DNA from 2 places in the Paenibacillus sp. S-38 genome. Region 1 is predicted to be linked to the other one. Evidence: a T-box and tRNA genes for the amino acid it is inferred to sense, from the RefSeq annotation. Region 1 holds a T-box; the other holds one or more tRNA genes.
The links. The T-box of region 1 lies ahead of hisS (histidine--tRNA ligase). A T-box ahead of a tRNA ligase gene usually reads a tRNA of that ligase, here a tRNA-His.
Positions count from the first base shown of each region.

Region 2: it encodes a tRNA-His, which carries the amino acid that the T-box ahead of hisS (histidine--tRNA ligase) is inferred to sense. The anticodon was not compared.

Region 1 is NZ_CP187970.1:2,997,182-3,000,582, forward strand. Features, by position in the region: gene ACP26L_RS13700 (ABC transporter ATP-binding protein) at 1-96, shown strand, start outside; gene hisS (histidine--tRNA ligase) at 561-1,814, opposite strand; T-box leader at 1,913-2,204, opposite strand; gene ACP26L_RS13710 (LTA synthase family protein) at 2,344-3,401, opposite strand, start outside.
Region 2 is NZ_CP187970.1:7,277,141-7,280,541, forward strand. Features, by position in the region: gene ACP26L_RS31745 (RtcB family protein) at 1-504, opposite strand, end outside; gene ACP26L_RS31750 (ribonuclease H-like YkuK family protein) at 564-1,148, opposite strand; tRNA gene ACP26L_RS31755 (tRNA-His) at 1,206-1,279, opposite strand; tRNA gene ACP26L_RS31760 (tRNA-Glu) at 1,282-1,357, opposite strand; tRNA gene ACP26L_RS31765 (tRNA-His) at 1,471-1,544, opposite strand; tRNA gene ACP26L_RS31770 (tRNA-Glu) at 1,547-1,622, opposite strand; gene ACP26L_RS31775 (hypothetical protein) at 2,065-2,265, opposite strand; gene ACP26L_RS31780 (NAD-dependent protein deacylase) at 3,177-3,401, opposite strand, start outside.

The DNA of each region.
Region 1 (3,401 bases):
CTGAAGGACGGCCGGGTCGAGGCTTCGGGAACGCTGGAGGAGCTCCTCGAGACAAGCGTGGAGCTGCGCAGACTGTGGCACCGCGGCGAGAACTGAGGTGCCGGGCGGCGCCCGCTGCCGCTGGTGCGATCAAGCGGTAAGAGGATGCCCGGCACCACAGCTATTTCCCGGGGAAGCGCAGAAGTCGACAGCCTTCGGCAGGAAGCGGCAATGCCCGCCGCTCAGCCCCATCGCCGCATACCGGGGGCCGTGCACCTCCGCTGACGTGACCCCAAAGAAGCCCTTCCGTGCCGCCTGCCGGAAGGGCTTCTTTGGGGTGAGCTGCCGCGGAATAAGCCGCTACCTTGCCCGTCGGATGGATAAAACGGCGGGCGCGGTCCCCGGGCCTGACGCCGCAATGCCGCCGTGCAGGCGTAGAAGGGACGTACACGGAGGAGGGGGCTGTCATCAGCGGGCTGCCCGCGGGGCGGACAAACCGCTGGCTTCAGCCGCCCTTGCCCTAAGCTGAGCGGGGCGGCTTAGGCATCGATTGTCCATGGCCGGAAAAGGAAGCCGGGTATCTACCTGCCGCAGCGGTACAGAAAGGCGTCGAGCGGAAGACGCATCTGATCTCCGGTGGCGAGCTCTTTGATCTCGACGCTGCCGGCTTCTTCCTCTTCGCCGCTCAGGACGAGCAGGTAGGCGGCCCCTGCCCGGAGGGCCGACTTCAGCGCCCCCTTCCAGCCGGCAGGCTCGAGCGGGGACGCGGCGGCCAGGCCTGCCCGGCGCAGCGCATCCAGCACAGGGAGCACCCGGGGGCAGGCGGCTTCGGAGAGGGGCACGACCCAGACGTCGGGCCCCGGGGCGGGGGACGCCGGCAGGGCTCCGGTTTCCCGTAGGAGGAGCAGCGTCCGCTCAAGTCCGATGCCGAAGCCGGCGGCGGGCAGCGGCGGTCCGCCGAGCTCCACGTACAGCGCGTTGTAGCGGCCTCCTCCGGCGACGGCCGATCCGCTGTGCTGGATTTCGAATACGGTTCCCGTGTAATAATCGAGGCCCCGCACCAACAGCGCATCGCGCACATAAGGGATGCCGAGCGACTCCAGCGCGGCGTCGACTCCGGCGGCATGGCCGCGGCAGGGCGGGCACAGCGCCTCGGACAGCCGGGGCGCCTGCTCCAGCCGGCGCCGGCAGCCGGACTGCTTGCAGTCGAGCGTGCGCAGCGGATTCAGCTCGAGCCGCCGCAGGCAGTCGGCGCAGAGCTCCCCGGGCTCCTGCTGCAGATAGGACTGCAGCCTGCGGGTATAGTCCTGCCGGCAGCCCTGGCAGCCTACGCTGCCTACGGACACGGTGAGCCCGGGCACGCCAAGCTCCTCGTAGAAGCGAAGCGCCATGGCCATCAGCTCCGCATCGGCCAGCGGGGAGGCGGAGCCGACCGCTTCCACGCCGAACTGCGTGTGCTGCCGCAGCCTTCCCTGGCCCGGACGCTCGTAGCGGAACATCGGGCCGATGTAGTAGAGCTTCATCGGCAGGGAGCCGCAGTAGAGCCGTCCCTGCAGGAAGGCCCGGGCTGCACCGGCGGTTCCTTCCGGCCGCAGGGCCAGCCGCCTGCCGCCCCGGTCGGTCAGGGTATACATTTCTTTCTCGACAATGTCCGTGGCGTCCCCTACGCTGCGGCTGTACAGCTCCTCGTATTCCAGGAGGGGCGTGCGGATTTCCTTGGCATGATACAGGCGCGCCACCTTTCTTGCAGCGTCTTCCACGCGGTGCCATAGGAAGCTCTCTTCGGGCAGCACGTCAGCCGTGCCGCGGGGGCGGATCCATTCTTTGATTTTCATTGTCTTTTCCCTCCTGGTTACAAGTTTGGTGTACAGCATCCGTGCGTTGAGCTGGGACAGGGAGAGCCGGGCAGGAGAACGCAAAAAAGCCCCATCCCAAACGGGACGAGGCTCGGCTCGCGGTACCACCCATGTTACACTGCACCCGGCCCATCCAAGGAAGGGGAGCACAGCATCTCTCGATAGGGGTCAAAACGACTAACCCCTCTTCCGCTGATAACGGTGGAAGTCTCCGGTGCCGCCTACTGGGCCGCCGCGGGTTAAGCCGCGGAGCGGTTCGGAGCACAGCTCAAGGGTGTGTTTCGGTCTCTTCCTACGTCCGGTTCGCACCAACCACCGGCTCTCTGTACGTACGGGCAAGGGACTTACTCTCCCTGTCAACGCCTGCATTGCTATAAGTGAATCCATCACACGAATGGAATGATTTGGATCATTCCTGCTCAACTTACCAAGGATTCTACAACGGGAGTCTTCCGGTTGTCAACTCCCTTGCGAGGAGGAGGGGCCGCTCTGTTTCCAGGCTCCGCTCTTAGTACCTCTGAACGGCATAGCTGATCGTCTCCGAGACGCCGAGCACATTCTCTTTCGAGTCGAGCACCTTGATCTGCACGGCAATGGAGCCGGTTGCTCCGATGAGCTCCCGCGGAACCAGCGCCTGAAGGCTGGACTCGCTCTGCCAGGTGGTCGGTACCGCTTGACCGTCGACAAATACCGTGCAGCCGAGTCCGTAACGGCCTCCATGGAGTGCCAGGGACAGAGGATCGCGATTGCCGCCGCGGTCCGTCCCTCCCGCAGAGATGCTCTCCAGGCGGGGCGGACCATAACCCAGCTCGAATTCGCCTTCACTCCGCTGCGGGGCAAGCCGCTGGGCTTCGGCAAAATGCTCGGCCTGCCTGCGGGCATACTCTTCCGCCAGGGCAGGATCGACACCATACCGGGCATAATCCTGCGCCGGCGGGAGAACCGGGAGCTTCTTGGACAGGCCGGCCAGGTAGTCCGTATAATCGCTGCCTTCGCGGCCGGCCATCTCGAGGATGTACGGGCCAAGGAAGGAGGGACTGATATGGAGCTCGTCCGCCTGCCCGCGGGGCAGGTAGTTGTTCCAGATCACGAGCGGAACATTGTGCATTTTCTCCAGGAAATCCGGGTCGTCCTCTCCCGAGATATAGCCGGTGTCGATGTAGGCATTGTACTTCTCCAGCGAAGGCAGGTGGTCACCGAAGAAGACGATGATCGTCGGCTCCTTCACCTTGCTGTAGTGGGTCACGAGCCCCTGCAGCATCCGGTCGGCCCCCGACATGCCCTGTGCAAGCGTCTCGGTCAGCCCGATCGTCTCCGCCGATACGCCCTTGCCCTTCACGTCAATCGTATTGCGCTTGAATTTTCCGGGAAAATAATGGTAATGGTTCTCCATCGTATTGGCAAAAATGAAATCGGAGCCGGGACTGCGCCCGCTCTCCTCGATAATGCGCCGGGCCACCGCCGCATCCCCCATATACGGCCCCACGAATTCGTCGGGATCGAAATATTCGAGCGGGATGTACCTGGAGAAACCGAAGTACCGGTAGACATCGGTAGACGTAAAGA
Region 2 (3,401 bases), 3.9 Mb from region 1:
AAACGCCGCCTGCTCCACATGCGTCAGCCAACGCTCTCCCGGCACATAGCGCTCCGGCAGACCCTTCAGGCCGTGCTGGACTACCTCCATGACGTCGATATCGGCGTAGTTGGAGTTCTTGCGCTCACTCGTCGGCACATACTTCTCGATGGCCCGGATCAGGGCCCGGCGGACGCCTTTGTCCTGAATGTCCCGCTTATGCAGCGGGGTCGTATGCACCCGCATCCCGCAGCCGATGTCCACCCCGACGATCGACGGGGAGACAAAGCCGTCCTTCAGCCCCCATACGGCGGTAGTCCCGATACAGGTGCCAATCCCGATGTGAGCGTCGGGCGTGTAGCTCATGTAGACGCTGCGCGGGATGCGCAGGTTGTTGTCCGCCATCTCATACACGCGGTCCTCGAAGGTGCCGAACACCTCTTCATTGGCAAAAACATGCAGGCTGCCATGCTCCAGCCCGATCTCGTGGTGATTGCTGCCATGCAGCTTGTGATTCCAGTTCACTGTCTTTCGCTCCTTTTACTTATCATGCTGTCCTGCAGCGGTTTGGGGTGCCTGGCCGGTCAGCCAAGAGCCGACCTTGCCGGTGATTTCGTATATCGGTTCGCATACGCGGATGCCGCGTACGAGTCCGGCTTGACGCGAACGGCGTACGTCCCCATCGCCCTGACCCACTCCACCATCTCCTGGAGATAGAGGGAGGTCTTGTTCTTCGACGGATGCGTTCCGGCATCGATATCGATGAATGTGCGCAGCGCGGCCCCTTGATACACATAGGGCAGCAGCAGATCCTCCAATGTCTCTATCGCCTGAAGCTCCTCCAGGCACCAGGCCGCCTCCTGCGAGAGCGACGTCTCCAGGCTCAGCTTCTCCTTCACCGAGGTCAGCTCCCTCGGGAGCACGACCGTCCGGATGCAGGCCCAGGCTCCCCGCCCGAGGCGGTGGAGAATGATCCCGGTCACCAGCTTCGTGTGGCCGCGGTGCACCTGGCTGTCGCTGCCGATCACGAGATCGTAGGCGGCGCGCGGGTCCTGCATCACGAACCGCTGCATGCGGTCCAGCACATCGGCGGGGGTAAGCCTCCGCTCCGTCAGATTGTGGAAGCGCAGTTCGTTCATCATGGGCATGTGGGTCATTCTTGTTCTCATCATGTTCACCTGTACACTCGTACATGTCATCCTTTCGCGTTAGTCTGTTCTTTGGTTTGGGGAGAACAGCGGGACTCGAACCCGCACCTGCCGATCCACAATCGGCTGCGCTGCCTTTGCGCTATGTTCTCCATGGTGACGCATGGGGGATTCGAACCCGCCGGTGCACGATTGAAAGTCGTGTGGCTTAACCTCTTGCCTAATGCGCCGAAAGAAGAGTTGATCTTGTTTAAATTGGTCGGGCAGGAACGGGAGTGACCCGTTACCGTCTGCCGGCCGCCGATAATGCAGCGGCTTCTGTGACTTGCTGCCCATGATGATATGGGGAGAACAACGGGACTCGAACCCGCACCTGCCGATCCACAATCGGCTGCGCTGCCTTTGCGCTATGTTCTCCATGGTGACGCATGGAGGATTCGAACCCACCGGTGCACGATTGAAAGTCGTGTGGCTTAACCTCTTGCCTAATGCGCCGAAAGAAGAGTTGATCTTGTTTAAATTGGTCGGGCAGGAACGGGAGGGACCCGTTACCGTCTGCTGGCCGCCGATAATGCAGCGGCTTCTGTGACTTGCTGCCCATGTTATCTAGCATAGCGAGGATCTATTCATTCGAAAGTGACCTTTGTGCGAAGCGCGACGGAACGAGAATGAATAGACCCGAGCCTCGCCCTTCCCTGCCAGCGAGGATCTATTCATTTGGTAGTGACCTTTGTGCGGAGCACAACGGAACGCAAATGAATAAATCCGAGCGCCCGAACGCAAATGAATAGACCCGAGCGCCCGAGCGCACAAATAGGCCACCATCATCCCCCAGCTCCCCCATCCCGGACATAGGGCCGGGGTGGATCGGAAGCCGCGGTGATCCGGCAGCCTGCATCCTGGTACGCCTAAGATAACCCGCCTTGCTGCGGGTAGGTCAGGTCCGCGCCTCCCCCGTCAGGAGAGGCGCTTCCAAGGTGCTGCTGCCGCTCGGGTTCCCATGAACCGCCTTTTCGTCTGCACCAAACGGGCAGGCAGACTCCGGGCTGGGAACCGTCTGTTTCCAGTGCTGGGACGGCTGTGTCCCCAGCGGATTCAAGCTAATCTGTTCGCTAATCTGGTATACGATGCGTTCCATGCGGTCCTCTCCTTTCCTTGGGATGAAGGGGCGCTCTCTCCCCCTCTACGGCTTTGCGGCATTCCTTTAACAGCCAACAAAAAAGACTGCGCCGCTCCTTTTTCTCCCCCGTACGGGCAAAAGAAAAAGGCTGCGATCCGCAGCCTCACACATACCGGTTATGCTTAGACGTGCGCCGAATGAACCGGACATCGCCAGGGTATATGGATGCTGCGCGGAGGATCGAGCATCAAGCTCTCCTCATGAGATCGTTCCTGTATGGTATTGGACGGATTTTGCGTTTCGAGCCCTTGGTACTTTCTCATGAGTCTTCCTCCTCCTTTGCTTTAGGGTGTATACGATCTTGTTCCTCATGGCGCTTATGAACTTCATGGAGCCCAGCGGACCAGCCGCATGACACCCCATCTTCCTTAGCCGCTCGGCTGCTGTGCACCCTTGCTTGCCTGCTAACTTGCTGCTCATCGTAGCATGAGTCCGAGTGAGACGTCAACCATATTTTTATAAATTTAGATTTTTTTACTAAAAACACACGCCCCCCAGGTACAAAAAAACGGCTGCCTCCAGCACTTCCCCTGTTCCAACGAACCAGAGAAAGATTGCCGATCAGCAGCCGTTTACGGAGCAAACCTTACAGGTTACCCATATGCTGGGCTAACCCGAAGATTCCTGTTCGGCGGCCGATGGACAAGAATGGGATGGGATTCCACGTCAAAGCAGCGGTGCTGGGATTCCAGACTCCGCTCATACGAGGGTGCTCCATTCTCCGGTTTCAACGCTGTCATCAATATTCCCATCCATGTCTTCATCGTGCCGCACTCCTTTCCGTTTTCCTGTATTGTCCAGGGATTTGTTGTTCCCAAGCTTAACGGGTCACCCCAACCCTTGTCAAGAGGGATCTTCATATTCTTATATCAGGCTTCCGGCTCGACATATCCCGCCATCGCGCTGAGCACCTTCCCGATGCTGTCCTGAACGAGGTAATTCGCCGCGCTGTCATAAGGGGTCTCCGACTTGTTGATAAGCACCAGCCTGCTCCCCGAGTAGTAGCGAATCAGTCCCGCCGCCGGGTACACGCGCAGCGACGTACCGGCCACGATCAGCATATCCGCCGCCATGATCGCCTCCACCGCCGCCGA